One region of the Streptomyces lunalinharesii genome, then DNA from elsewhere that is predicted to be linked to it. Evidence: riboswitches for the same ligand, from Rfam matches in the RefSeq annotation. Region 1 holds a riboswitch; the other holds the start of a gene.
The links. A riboswitch is a leader RNA that binds a small molecule or an ion and turns the genes downstream of it on or off. The one in region 1 is predicted to bind magnesium.
Positions count from the first base shown of each region.

Region 2: it holds a riboswitch for magnesium, as region 1 does, so the genes downstream of both, ABD385_RS01055 (NRAMP family divalent metal transporter) here and ABD385_RS39790 (winged helix-turn-helix domain-containing protein) in region 1, are expected to answer to the same signal.

Region 1 covers NZ_BAAARK010000069.1:13,552-20,748, reverse strand. Annotated here, with positions in the region: gene ABD385_RS39815 (VOC family protein) at 1-25, opposite strand, end outside; gene ABD385_RS39810 (oxidoreductase) at 65-838, opposite strand; gene ABD385_RS39805 (TetR/AcrR family transcriptional regulator) at 919-1,497, shown strand; gene ABD385_RS39800 (hypothetical protein) at 1,955-2,257, opposite strand; gene ABD385_RS39795 (hypothetical protein) at 2,463-2,846, opposite strand; gene ABD385_RS39790 (winged helix-turn-helix domain-containing protein) at 2,914-3,357, opposite strand; M-box (ykoK) riboswitch at 3,705-3,878, opposite strand; gene ABD385_RS39785 (hypothetical protein) at 4,130-4,630, opposite strand; partial or broken gene ABD385_RS39780 (IS5 family transposase) at 5,296-6,131, opposite strand; gene ABD385_RS39775 (aldo/keto reductase) at 6,229-7,182, opposite strand.
Region 2 covers NZ_BAAARK010000001.1:218,443-225,639, reverse strand. Annotated here, with positions in the region: gene ABD385_RS01065 (effector-associated constant component EACC1) at 15-389, opposite strand; gene ABD385_RS01060 (MgtC/SapB family protein) at 488-1,219, opposite strand; gene ABD385_RS01055 (NRAMP family divalent metal transporter) at 1,281-2,936, opposite strand; M-box (ykoK) riboswitch at 3,235-3,405, opposite strand; gene ABD385_RS01050 (hypothetical protein) at 3,558-4,340, shown strand; gene pls (epsilon-poly-L-lysine synthase Pls) at 4,788-7,197, shown strand, end outside.

The sequences.
Region 1 (7,197 bases):
TCACGGAGGTCAGGGCGAGGGGCATGGTGATGGTCCTGTTCCTGTTCTTGGTGCTGGCTGGTGTTCAGACGGTGGGGAGGATGCCGCCGTCGACGCGGAACTGTGCTCCGGTGAGCCATTTCGCGCGGCTGGAGGCGAGAAAGGCGATCATCTCGGCGACGTCCTCGGGGTCTCCGGGGCGGTCCATGGGGATTTTCAGGTGGTCCACGATCTGGCGGGTGATCTCGTCCGTGGTCACGCCCTGCTGCTCGGCCATGTGCCGCAGGTGGGCGGTGGCGCCGTCGGTGACGACGAAGCCGGGAAGAACGCAGACCACGCGCACTCCGTGTTCGCCGACCTCGGTGGCCAGTTCGCGGCTGTAGGCGTTCAGTGCGGCCTTGGCTGCGGCGTAGGAGGCTTCCGTGCGCTGGGGCAGCTGGCTGGCGATCGAGGAGACGTGCACGACGACGCCGGAGCCCCGCTCGACCATGCCCGGCACCAGGGCCCGGTCCAGGCGCACGGCGCTCAGGAGGTTCATCCCCAGGTCCGCGTGCCAGGACTCGTCCGACCTGCTCAGGGTCGGTGCCGGGGGGCTCGCCGCGCCGGCGTTGTTCACGAGGACGTCCACGCCGCCCATGTGGTCGATGACGCGGCGGCCGAGGTCGGCCACCCCCTCCGGAGTGGAGAGGTCCGCCGGCATGAAGGTGGCGCCGCTGTCCGCGGCGGGCCGACTGCGGGAGGCCGTCAGCACGGTCGCGCCCGCGGCAATGAACCGGCGCACGGTCGCCGCACCCAGGCCCCGACTGCCGCCGGTGACCAGGACCCGTAGGCCCTCCAGCCCCTCATCGGTGCTCGGCATCGGATAGTCCTTCCGTAAGATGAACCTGACTCCGGAAACGATACACATAAACGGAACCGGACTCACCTTATGGAGGTTCCTTGCCGTCACCACGCCCGCTGCGCGCCGACGCGCGCCGCAACCGTGAAGCCCTGCTGTCCGCTGCCCGCGAAGCATTCCTCGCCGGTGACACCGACGCGCACGTGGAAGAGATCGCCCGCAGCGCCGGAGTCGCCGTCGGAACGCTCTACCGGCACTTCGAGACCCGCGAGGCACTGATCGAGGAGGTCTACCGCAAGGAAGTCGACGACCTGTGCGCCGCACCCGAGCAGCTGCTGGAGCACCACGCCCCACAGGAGGCCCTGCGCCGCTTCCTGCTCCTGCTGGTCGACCACGCGGCCGTGGGCAAGGGGATGTCCGTCGCGCTGGAGAGCATCATGGCGAGCGACTCACCGGTCTTCGACGACGCCCGCATCCGCATGGGCGACGCCCTCACCCGCCTCCTCAAGGCCGGATCCGCGGCCGGCACCGTCCGCGGCGACGTCACCGGCCCCACCCTGCTGCGGGCCCTGGGCGGTATCTGCGCCATGCGCGTGAGCGACGGGTGGCTCGACGAAGCCCGCCAGATCACCAACCTCCTCCTCGACGGCCTACGCCACGGCGCCCCTCACGCGACGTGAGCCGAAGGGCGCGCGGCGTGCTACTCCTGCCCGTCATCGTCCTCGTCCAGGTCCGGGGCGTCCGCAAGATCGTCCAGGTAGCCCTCGGCAACTGAAGCACTGGCCTCGGCACTTGGCCACTCCCCTACCGGGGTGGCGGCGGGACCTCCCCACCCACCGCCACCCCCACTCGGCACCGCAGGGCGAAGGAAGGCAACCATGCGCCTTGCCCCACGCCTCACCTAGCTCGCTGAATCGGCTCGCCGGCGCCACCATGTCACTGCCGAGCGATCGGCTCGGCCCGCGTCTGCGGGCGGCCGTCGTGGATCAACGGGCCATCAACGGCATCCGCATCAGGACCGGCGCCGACTCCTCCCGCCTCGCCAACGCCCGAGCACGGGACGACGGTCCGTCCCAGAGGCGGCTGGCGCACCGCCCTTCGGGAGCCGAGCACCGGACGCCCCCATCAGCCTTGGCCTCATGATCCGTCCCATAGGCCCAGACGCTTGAGACGGCGCTGTCGGAGCCGTTCCGAGACGGCCGTGAGACCGAAGACGACAGCCAGAAGCAGTCCGAACAGCACGGCGAAAAAGGGGTCGTCGGGTTCGTCCTCACGCGACAACATCAAGAAGGCGAGCGTGAAGGGCGCAGCCATGCACAGGCCGGCGCCTACCGGGTGTCGGGCCACCCATTTCTGAATCCGGGTCGGACGCCGTTGCCCACCCAGCGCCCGGTCCACAGCCCAGAACGCATTCACCAGAAAACGCCACCAGTCCGCCACAGCGCAAGGATATGTCGAACGAACGACCGCCCCGCGTTCCGCCGTGTTCTCGCCTCGGCCGTCTACGCGCGCCGGTGCCGGGCGGGCCACGGGGCGGCAGAGAGCAGGGCCGGCCGCAGCCTCCAACGTCGTTGTCGCGGTGGCGATTTCGGTGACCGTGAGCGGCACGGCGGTCGTGCGAGCCGGGAACAGGACGACATCGGACTCAGCGAGCGCAAGTACCAGGGCATCCTCTATCCGTGGTGACGGCGAGATTGCCAGGAACGTCGTGTCGGTGCCAGTGCAGGTCCCGCACGGACGGCATGCCGGAGAGCATGTCGAGGAGCCGGTCCAGCAGACTGGTGGCCGTGCCGTCCAGGGTGACCGTCAGGCGCAGGTGAGCGGTGAACGCATCGGACGGATCGACGCGCACGGCCTCGACACGAGCGCCGGGCCGGCCCATGGCCAGCACGCACAGCGCGCGCACCTTGTTCTCGGCGCCCCGGTCGCAGTGGACATGGAGGGTGACCAGCTCGCGTGACCGGGCGACTGGCGTCTCGGTGCCGGGGCGGTTGTTCTGCCTGATGGAGGAACGGAACAGGAATCGCATGACGGTGTCCCTTGGAGACTCTCGAGGGCGGCGAACGCCGACGAACGAGTCGTCGGCCGTCCCTTCTTCAACTGCGGAGCTTGGTCGTGGCCGACGGCTCGAAGGCGTAACCGACGTGCCGTACGGTGCGGATCAGCGCCCGGTGCCCGGGACCGAGCTTCCGGCGCAGCCGGGCGATGTGTACGTCGATCGTGCGCATGCCTCCCATGGCGGACTGCTGCCACACCAGCGCCATCAGCTCCTCGCGGGTGTAGACCCGGCATCGGTTGGCCACCAGATGAGCGAGGAGCTCGAACTCCATGCAGGTGAGATTCACTTGCCGTCCGCCGGCCGACACCCGACGGGTTCCGTGGTCGACGACGAGGCCGCGGATACGGTGGACCGGCGCCTGGGGAAGATCCGCGGCCTCCCGCGGCGTCGACAGCGGACGTGGAACGGAGTCGTGGCGTCGGCGCACGCCGGAGATCCGGGCCAGCAACGTGTGGCGGACAGGCCGGTGGTGGAGTTTCATGGCTGCCTCTCTCGGGTCGGGGGACTGTCAGCGAAGGTGACGGTGAAACCCCGTCACGTGCCGGGTGTGGGCGAGAGGTTCGATGGCGCGCGGAATGCTTGCCCTGCGGGCGCGCAGCCCGGCCGCCCGGGTCGGCGAGGCCGCACGGGTGACTTGCGAAGGGGATCCGCGAACGCGTAGGGAGAAGGGGTTATCGCGTACCGGAGGTCGAGAAGGACATACGGGTCAGCGACCTACTGTGGCTCGGACTACTACCACTGCTGTCGTCCATGTTTCTCGCCTCCTTCCGGTCGGGCGCGCGATTGGGCCGTTTCGACGCGGCAGAGAGCGGACCGGGCCCCATAGCCGGTTCACCCCTACTCGTCAGAGCTTTGGCACTGCACGGCGTAATCCCCGTGCCGGGGAAGCCACTTGGGGTCACCCCTTAGGTCGGGGAGACCTGTCCTGAACCTGGGCGTCTCTCGACGTCGTGGGGTCAGTGGCCTGTATCCGTACAGACGCCTCACCGAACGAGGTGCCTCCTTCAAACGTCCACAAGCATGCTCGCTACTTGCGCATCGGCGCAACTAGTTGACCAAGTCTTAACGACATACCGCCCATCAGCTCGCTACGCAGATGTGTGGGGCCATTGACGACTTGGCGCGGCAGGCCGTCGGCTCCGTCGACGGGACTTGACGACTCGCCTGGTCGCCCACAACTGGAGCTTGCGCCGGTCCCCGGGCAAGTACGTCGAGCAGTCAGGCGAACAGCGGCGGCGGGAGCGACCGGCACATCACTCGGTTGATGACTGTTCCAGCGCATCGTCACCCGAGAGCGTTTCGGCGACAGGTACGGGTTCCAGGCCGATCCTCTCGGCGATTCGGGTCAACAGAGCGTCCTGCGCGGCGAGATGGGCCTGCACGTGCGCCACCTCATGCAGGGTCGCACTCGCATCGTGGAAGGTCGCCGTGGCACGCCTGTCCGACGCGGCGGCCTGCACGTTCTGGCCGACCATGATCACGGAGAGCAGCACCAGTTGCAGGAACGTCTGCGCAACCCAGGAGACGATGGCGGACGCCCCGGCCTGGATCGCGTCCGGGAGGCTGATCAGATCGAACAGTGCAAACGCGTAGGCACACCACATGCTGCCGACCACTCGGGTGACCAGGATCGCGATCCTGGTGTTGAACCGGCTGACTGCATTGCCCGCGGGGAGTTGATCGGTGACTTTCACCGGCCCCTGAGCGCGCCGGGAGGCGATGTGCGGGTGAGGCAGGTGCTCGTAGATCGTCATGCTTTGGCTCCCGGTCAAGGGGCTTTGCCCCAGACGGTGTTCCGGTTCGGTGCGGTGGGGTCAGTGGCTGACGCCGGCATCAGGGGATGGCGGCCCCGGCACCGGCGCCTTGACACAGCCTCAGCAGGCACGCGGCCATCCGGCGAGAACGTCCGCGCTCCACCAGCACTGGGCCACTTACCCACAACTTCGTTTACGGGAGCGCCGATTGCGTAAGAACTGCGCAAGGATTCCACTGGCGTCTCTTTCGCGGTCGGTAGCGCGGCGGCACCGGTGAGCAGAGCCGCCGCGGGGGGAATCTGACGACGCGCGGAGCGACGGTGGGCCAGGCCAACGGTGCTCAGGTCGTCTGTGATGCGTACCAGGGACCGGGCTCCGCGGACCGGCGAGGAGAACGGGAAGGCTGCGGCGGGTGAAGGCGTCCAGGCCGGAGACGGCCTCGCCGCGGACCCGAATCCTGGACGGGAGCGGCACGGAACCGACGGTCGCCGCCCCGGAGGACGTCGGCAGCCACTCGGCATCCGCTTCGCCCACCATTTGCCGTGCACTGCTCGGCGCCGTGTGGTCGTCGATCACTGGTCGGCTGGCGACGCGCGATCTGTCTGGCGCAGGTCTGGGTCTCGTGCGCGACGGGCGTCTTAGAGGTCGCGCAGGTAGGGCGTGGGTCACGGTCGGCGGTTCGGGCGTTCGTTCCAGCGGTGGGTCACCCACGCCTGCCGTCTCAGGCTACGCACGGTGATAATCGTGTCGGCGAGATCGAAAAAGGCGTCGATGATGGTGGCTCGCCGCTCGTAGCAGCGGGCGAGCCGGTGGAAGGCGTTCTGCCAGGCGTGGGTGCGCTCCACGTGCCAACGCCGGCTGGCCTGGATTGGTGCATTCTTACCTTTGTGCGCGATGTGGCCGTGAAAACCGCGCTCTTCGAGCAGAGCGCGGGTCTTGACCGAATCGTAACCGGCGTCCAAGTGCACAGTGATGGCAACGGGCCAAGGTCGTCCAGGCGGTCCAGCGTGGGAGCAAGCAGCAGAGAGTCGTGGCGGTTAGCGCCGGCCAGGACACGGCCCAGAGGTATTCCGTACCCATCCGTCATACCTGAGCGTTTCAAGCCCTGCTTGCCGCGGTCTACCGGTGACCGGCCAGCGGCCTCGCCGCCTCCTGGAGCCTTGGTAATGGAGCCGTCTACGGCGATGTGATCGAGGGCGAGACCGACGATCCGGTCGTAGGAATCCAACGCGATCTGTTTGAGCCTGGCGAAGACGCCGAGTCGGATCCACTCGTCACGGCGGCTGCGGATAGTGGTGGCCGAGCAAGTCGTGTCGGCGATCGCTTCGTAAGAGCAGCCGAAACGCAAGAGTTGCAGGAGCTTGTCGAAGATGACCCGGTCGCTGACACGCCGGCGGTGGCAGCCGAGAGGATGGTCCGGGTGAAAATCCGGCCTGCGGGGAAGCAGGATCGCGAATTGGTCCCAGAGCGGTTCTGTCAACCATGATGGCAGCGCGGGCACAGGTCTCCCAAGTGATCACAGGGCGTCGCATCTCCATGATCACCAGGACCTGTGCCCGGTCTGCGACCGGGGCCCGTAACCCCCGACCGCGCCCCGGTCAGGAAGAGGCGGTCGTCAAAGTCTGCAGCTCGATGTCCGACAGATGCAGGTCCTGCGCGGCGAAGAGCGCAGGCAGTTGCTCAACGTTGCGTGCCGAGGCGATCGGCGCGGTCACGGTCGGCTGCTCCGCGAGCCAGGCCAGCGCCACTGTGGCCATCTCCACCCCCCGTGCCGTCGCGATCTGCTCCAATGCGTCGAGCACCTTCACGCCGCGTTCAGTGTCTGCGTAGCCACCGGCGAGTCCGGGAACGTTGCGCACGTTCTCCACACTCTTCCCGGGCCGATACTTGCCGGTGAGGAAGCCGGAGGCCAGTGCGAAGTACGGAACGCAGGCCAGCCCTTCACGCTGCACGACATCCCGCCGCGCGCCCTCGTAGGTATCGCGTGAGACGAGGTTGTACGGCGGCTGCAGCGCCACGTAGCGGGCCAACCCTTCCCGATCGGAGAAGGCCAGCGACGCGGAGAGCCGTTCGGCGCTGATGTTGGAGGCCGCGATGGCACGCACCTTGCCGGCCTTCACGAGATCGTCGAGAGCCGTGATGATCTCGTCCACGGGGATGGACTCGTCCCGGTCGAAATGGGTGTAGTAGAGATCGATGTGGTCGGTACGCAGCCGCCGCAAGGACTCCTCGGCAGCGGCCTTGATGTTGGCAGGCGCAAGGCCCATGTACTCAGGGTGGTCACCAACCTTCGTTGCGACGACCACGTCGTCGCGGTTACGGCGGGCGGCGAGCCAGTCGCCAATGATGCGCTCTGACTGGCCCGGCTCGTTGCCGGCGAAGTAATTCATATAGGAGTCGGAGGTATCCATGAAATTTCCGCCGCCAGCAAGGTAGGCGTCGAGCACCGCAAACGACTGGGTCTTGTCGGCGGTCCAGCCGAAGACGTTGCCTCCCAGGCAGAGGGGGGAGACGCGGATGTCGGACGAGCCGAGGGTGCGAAGTTCAGTCACGTCAAGACCAACGTG
Region 2 (7,197 bases), on a different contig from region 1:
CCGGGCGTGCGCGACTACCGGTCGGGCTCCGCACCGGGGTCGCTCAGGAGGCGCTCGATGTCGCGCACCAGTGCCTGCGGATCGACGCCCTTGGCGTCCACCTCCAGGGTGCGGCCGTCCCGGGCGCTCACGGTGATCCGGAGGTCGGAGCGCCGCTGGGCGATCCAGGTGGACAGGCAGTTGGCCAGCACCGCGCCCACGCCGCCGGAGCCGACGGCCACCGCGAGCACGTCCAGCGCCCCGCCCATCTCGCCGGGCGCGGGCGGCGCGTGCACCGCCCGCACCCGGCCGCGCAGTCCGTCCTCGTGGCGCAACCACTCCAGCAGGGAGGGCAGTTGGGCCGCCGCGCCGGGCAGGCGCAGCCGCAGTTCCGGTACTCCGTCGGTCATCACGCGACCATCCTGGCCGATGCGCGCGCCGCCCGGTCCCGGACCGCGAAAAACGCGCGTGGCACAGGGGCCCGGGCGGAGCGTGCGCGGCGCCGGACTCACGCCAACGCGGCCTGATCCGGGGCGACGTCGGACGCGTCGAGGTGCCAGTGCAGGTCGCGGACGTCCGGTTCCAGGGAGAGCCGGGCGATGACCTGTTCCAGGGCCTGCGCGAGGTCGCCGGAGACGGTCACCGAGGCGCGGATGCCGGTGGTGTCCTCGGCGTCCCGCCGGGCCCGCAGACCGATGGGGGTCAGTCCGGACGAGGTGAGCGCCTGGAGCAGAAGGGCGCGGATGTGCGTCTCCGCGCGGCGCTCGCAGACCACGTGCACGGTGGCGAGCACGGCCGCGTCGGGGTCGGATCCGGCCGCCGGGGCCCGGTCCAGCAGCCGCCCCGCCGGGCGCAGCACGAGGTGCACGGCGAGGACGGCGAGGGTGCCGAGGGCGGCGAGTTCGAGGCGCCCGGAGGCGGCCAGCACGCCGACCGCCGCCGAACACCACAGGGTGGCCGCGGTGTTCAGGCCGCGCACCCCCGCCCCGTCGCGCAGGATCACCCCGCCGCCGAGGAAGCCGATGCCGGAGACGACGTACGAGGCGACGCGGGTAGGGCTGCCGGAGTCCCCGACGGCGGTGCTGTAGAGGACGAAGAGCGTGGCCCCGGCCGCGACCAGGGCGTTGGTGCGCAACCCCGCCATCCGGGCGCGCCATTGGCGCTCGACACCGATGAGCGCTCCGCAGGCCACGCCGGTGGCGAGTCGGACGAGGAAGTCGACGACGGTCAGGGTGTGCATGGGAGCACCTCCTCGGGAACGGGTGGGGTGGGGGACGGGTGCCGGCGGCGGGCCGGGCACCTCACTGGGCGAGCGCCACTTCGACGAGCTTGACGACGACCAGGACCATGGCGAGCAGCAGATACGTCCGCAGCGCGGTCAGGCCGATCTTGTGCCCGGTGGAGAGCACCGGCCGGGGCAGCCGCTCCAGGGGCGGCATCCGCCAGTCGTCGCGGCCGGTGCGGTCCACCGGACGGCCGCCGCGCGCCCAGCCCTTGCGGCGCCGCCGCAGCTCCGCGTACCCGAGCGCCAGCACCCCGGCCGCGCCGCAGCCCGCCATGAGGGTGAGGATGCTGCCCGCGTCGATGTCCGGGAAGAGGACCGCGGCGGTGAGGATCACCGAGAGGGTGACCAGGACGCCGACGACGGCGGCGGTGAAGGCGTTGGTGCGGGGGCCGTTGACCCACGGGCCGAGCACCGCCCGGTCGTTGCACAGGAGCAGCAGGAAGACGGAGGCGGACGGCAGCAGCACTCCGGCCAGGGTCTGCACGCCCTCGGTGAGCAGGCCCAGCGGCGCCCCGGGCAGCAGCACGATCGTGGCGGCCGCGGCGACCAGGCCCGCGTAGACGGCGTAGAAGCCCTTGGCGCCGCCGACGCCGCGGTGCAGGGAGTGCCGGATGCCGAAGACGTCGCCGATGGCGTACGCGGTGGACAGGGACACCGCGAAGGCGCCGATGATCGAGGCGTCCAGCAGGGCGATGGCGAACAGCACCCCGGCGAGCTTGCCGGCGTGGGCGGCCAGGCCGTGCGCGATGCCGGCGGTGTCGGTGAAGGCACCGGCGCCCGCGGTGCCGGCGAAGGCGGCGGCGGTGCATCCCATCAGGGCGGCGGCGCCGAGCACCACGATGGCGATGCCGATCCACAGGTCGGCCTTCTCGTAGCCCATGAAGCGCGGGGTGATCCGCTTGTCGATGACGTAGGACTGCTGGAAGAAGAGCTGCCAGGGCGCGACGGTGGTGCCGACGATGCCGATGATCAGCAGCAGCACCGCGGACGGCCCGCCGGGCCCGTCGGGCAGGTGCGGGACGACGAAGTCGTGGGCCATCTGCCCGGTGGACGGGTGCACCAGGAAGTACAGCGGGACGAGCAGCAGGGACGCCGCGCACAGGGCGATGGCGATCCGTTCGAACCTGCGGAACGACCCGGTGAAGGCGGACGCGATGATGACGGCCGCGGCCAGCAGGACCGCGCCGACCTTGGGCAGTCCCAGGTACCCGGCGGCGAGGGTGATGCCGATGAACTCCGTCACCAGCGTCAGCGCGTTGAGCAGGAACAGGTCGATGACCGAGAAGGCGCCCCAGAACTTCCCGAACCGCTCCAGGATGAGCCGCGCGTGCCCCACCCCGGTGACGGCGCCCAGTCGGAGCACCATCTCCTGGTTGACGTAGAGCACCGGGACGAGCAGCAGCAGGGTCCACAGCAGGTGGGTGCCGTAGTTCTGGCCGGCCTGGCCGTAGGTGGTGAAGGCGCCGGCGTCGTTGTCGCCGACCATCACGATCAGGCCGGGGCCGGCGATGGCGAGCAGGGTCTTGAGCTTGGCGGGCAGGCCCCGGCGCGGGGCGGTGTCGTCGTGCCGGATGGTGCCGAGCGCGCCGCGGATGTCACCGGTGTGCGCGTCGTCGAGCACGGCGGTGGACGGCGGGGCAGGGGCCGTGGTGCGGACGGTGGTCTCGGTCATGGCGAACTCCCAAGTCCCCCGGGCGGGGGAGGTGTTGGGGGCGCGAGGCAGGCATCTTCCCTGCGCGGGAGCGCAGCACGGCGACCCGTGTCGGCGCCTGGCCGTACGGGGGCGTGGTGCGGCGGACGGGCCGCGCAGGGAAGGTGGCTACCGCGTGCCGGAAGAATGCGAGGGCAAGCGGAGGTGGGGCCGATGATGGCCCGGACTACTGCAATCCATGTCTCTCGCCTCCTTCCGGCCGGGGCGCTCGGGACGCGCCGTCGTCGATCCGGCAAGGAGCGGCCGGTCACCGTCGACCGGCTCACCCCCACTCGTCAGAGCTTTGGCACGTCACGGCGTAGCCCCGGGCGGGGCAGCCACTTGGGGTCACCCCTTGGGCCGGGGAGACCTGTCCTGATCCGGAGCGTCTCTCGACGGGTGGGATCAGTGGCCTGTGTCCGTGACGACGCCTCACCGAACGAGGTGCGTGCTTCGTCAAACCTCTAGGAGTCTAGACCCTCTCGATGGATACTTGCGCAATTGTGCAACTTTTTGACCGACTCTTAACCCCGCGGCCACCGGCTGCCGCCGTCCCGGTCCGGCTGCTGGACACCGTCCGGTCGTCGGGTGAGCATGAGGCCCATGTCGGAGCGCGATCCCGGGCCCGGAGAAACGGGCGGAGCCGGTACCGAAGCCGAGCGGCTGGACCGCATCGAGGCGCTGCTGGCGCCCGCCGTGACGGGGCTGGAGGAGGCCGGGCGCCGGTTGCGGCCGGCCTGGCGGCGGGTGACCCGCGGCGAGCCCCGCTGGCCCTCGACGCTCGCGGTGCTGGTGGCCGTGGTGCTGCAGTGGTTGCTCCCGGAGCGGCTGACGATCCACCCGGATTGGCTGCTGCCGGGGCTGGAGACCGCGCTGCTGCTGGTGTTGGTGGCGGCCGACCCGTTCCGCATCGAGCGGGCCTCCCCGTTGTACCGGTGGACGGGGCTGGCGCTGATCGTGCTGATCAGCACGGCGAACGGCTGGTCGGCGGTGCGCCTGGCGGTCGGCCTGGTGCGCGGCATCGAGGGCGGGGACGCCGGCCAACTGCTCGTGACCGGCGGCGGCATCTGGCTCACCAACATCATCGCCTTCGCGCTCTGGTACTGGGAGTCGGACCGCGGGGGCCCGGTCGCCCGGGCCCGTGCCGTGCGCCGCTACCCGGACTTCCTCTTCCCGCAGATGGCGACGCCGCAGTTGGCCCCCGAGCACTGGGAGCCGCAGTTCGCCGACTACCTGTACCTGTCGTTCACCAACGCCACCGCCTTCAGTCCCACCGACGTGATGCCGCTGAGCCGCTGGGCGAAGCTGCTGATGCTGTTGCAGTCGGCGGTCTCGCTGCTGACCGTCGTCCTGGTGGTGGCCCGGGCCGTGAACATCCTCAAGTAGGCGGCGCCGGCGCCCCGTTGGTGACGTCCACGGGCGTTGCGGGGTGTGCCGGGCGCACGGTGAGGGTATGGCCGCGTCATGACACCGCGATGAGGCCGGCGTGAGAAGTCGATGAATATGTGCTCAGTTGCGCAATCATTTAGGCAAGGCTTGACCGGTTGACCCGTAACCGATCGGGATCACGCCTCTGACCTGGGGTTTTGTCGCCCCGGGGGAGTGGTGCCGAAAACAATCCCCGGCCGGAGTCAATTCTTTCCCACGCCGTGGTCAGGCGCCGTGGGCGCTTTCCCGGCGCTGCCTGCCCAAGCGCCCGGTAGCCGCTTTCACAGCACGTTCGAATTGCGGAACAGACCGCCCGGCAGGCGAACCCCCTGCCTGAGCAGCGGCATCTCTAGGGGCGAACGTCCGAGGGTCATCCACCCACCGGCACCGAACAGAGGCATATCGATGTCGTCGCCCCTTCTCGAATCGTCCTTCGAGCCGTCCGAGCCAGCGCCCCGCCGGGCCCTGTACCGCACCGCCGGCAACCCGGCCCCGCGGACCCTGCTCGACGTCCTCGATGCCACCGCCGCCGCACATCCCCAGGCGATCGCGCTGGACACGGGCTCCGAGGCACTCACCTACCGCGACCTGTGTACCGAGACCGAACGCCGCGCACGGCAGCTCAGGGACCGTGGCATCGGTCCCGGCGACCGGGTCGGAGTCCGTGTGCCCTCCGGGACCGCCGAGCTGTACCTGTCCATCCTCGCCGTCCTGCGCAGCGGAGCGGCCTACGTGCCGGTCGACGCCGACGACCCCGACGAGCGGGCCGCCACCGTCTTCCGCGAGGCCGCCGTCTGCGCCGTCCTCGGCCCCGACGGCCCGCTGCCCGGGCTGGCCCGGCCCGGCGGCGCCCCGCGCTGCGCGGGCCCCCAGGACGACGCCTGGATCATCTTCACTTCGGGTTCGACCGGCGCGCCCAAGGGCGTGGCGGTCAGCCACCGCTCCGCCGCCGCCTTCGTCGACGCCGAGGCCGACCTGTTCTGCCAGGACCGGCCGCTGGGCCCCGGCGACCGGGTGCTGGCCGGGCTGTCCGTCGCCTTCGACGCCTCCTGCGAGGAGATGTGGCTCGCCTGGCGGTACGGCGCCTGCCTGGTGCCCGCACCCCGCGCGCTGGTCCGGGCCGGCCACGAACTCGGCCCCTGGCTCGTCGAGCGCGGCATCACCGTCGTCTCCACCGTGCCCACCCTCGCCGCGCTCTGGCCGGACGAGGCGATGCGCCGGGTCCGCCTGCTGATCGTCGGCGGCGAATCCTGCCCGGCCGGGCTCGTCGACCGCTTCGCCGGGCCCGGCCGCGAGATGTGGAACACCTACGGCCCGACCGAGACCACCGTCGTCGCCTGCGCCGCCCGCCTGCTGCCGGGCGAGCCGGTCCGCATCGGCCTGCCCCTGGAGGGCTGGCAGCTCGCCGTCGTCGACCGGGCCGGGCAGCCGGTGCCCTTCGGTGCCGAGGGCGAACTGCTGATCAGCGGCGTCGGCACGGCCCGCTACCTCGACCCCGTCAAGGACGCCGAACGGTTCCGGCCCGACGACGCCCTGGGGGCCGCCCGCGTCTACCGCACCGGCGACCTGGTCCGGGCCGAACCCGAGGGCCTGCTCTTCGTCGGCCGCGCCGACGACCAGATCAAACTCGGCGGCCGCCGGATCGAACTGGGCGAGATCGACGCCGCCCTGGCCGCCCTGCCCGGCGTCCGCGGGGCCGCCGCGGCCGTCCAGACGACGCCGGCCGGCACCCAGGTGCTGGTCGGCTACGTCGTCCCCGAACAGCGCACCGCCGACGGTTCCAGCTTCCAGCAGGACAAGGCCCGCGCACTGCTCCAGGAACGCCTGCCGGCGCAGCTGGTCCCGGTCCTCGCGGAGGTCGAGGGCCTGCCCACCCGGACCTCCGGCAAGGTCGACCGCAAGGCGCTGCCCTGGCCGCTGCCGACCGCCCCGGCCGACTCCGCCACCGGCGACCCGGCCGCGGCGCTGCACGGCACCGCCGCCCGCCTCGCCGGGATCTGGGAGGAACTCCTCGGCGTCCGGCCCGGCCCGGACAGCGACTTCGTCTCCCTCGGCGGCACCAGCCTGGCCGCCGCCCGCATGGCGTCCCAGCTCCGCATCCACCACCCCGGCGTCTCGGTCGCCGACCTCTACCGCCACCCGGTCCTGCGCGACATGGCCGAACACCTCGACTCGCTCGGCGGCACGGTGGACGAGGTCCGCCCGGTCCGCCCGGTCCCGCGCCGCACCGGTCTCGTCCAACTCCTCGTCCAGACCGGCCTGTACGGCATCGCCGGCCTGCGCGGACTGGTCGGACTCGCGCTCGCGGACAACGTCCTCGGCCTGCTCGCCCCGCAGGTCTGGGCGCCGCACACCGCGTGGTGGCTGATCGTCGTCGGCTGGGTGGTGCTCTACAGCGCCCCGATGCGCTGCGCCCTCGGCGCCCTGGCCGCTCGCACGCTCGCCGGCTCCATCAAGCCCGGCGCCTACCCGCGCGGCGGCGCCACCCACCTGCGCCTGTGGACCGCCGAACGCGTCGTCGCCGCCTTCGGCGTGCCCTCCCTGCTCGGCACCCCCTGGGCGCGGCTCTACGCCCGGAGCCTGGGCTGCACCACCGGGCGGAACGTGGCACTGCACACCATGCCGCCGGTCACCGGCCTCGCCGAACTCGGCGACGGCTGCAGCATCGAACCCGAGGCCGACCTCTCCGGCTGGTGGCTCGACGGCGACATCCTGCACATCGGCGCGGTCCGGATCGGCGCCGGCGCCCGGGTCGCCCACCGCAGCATGCTGATGCCCGGTGCCGTCGTCGGCCGGGGCGCCGAACTCACCGCCG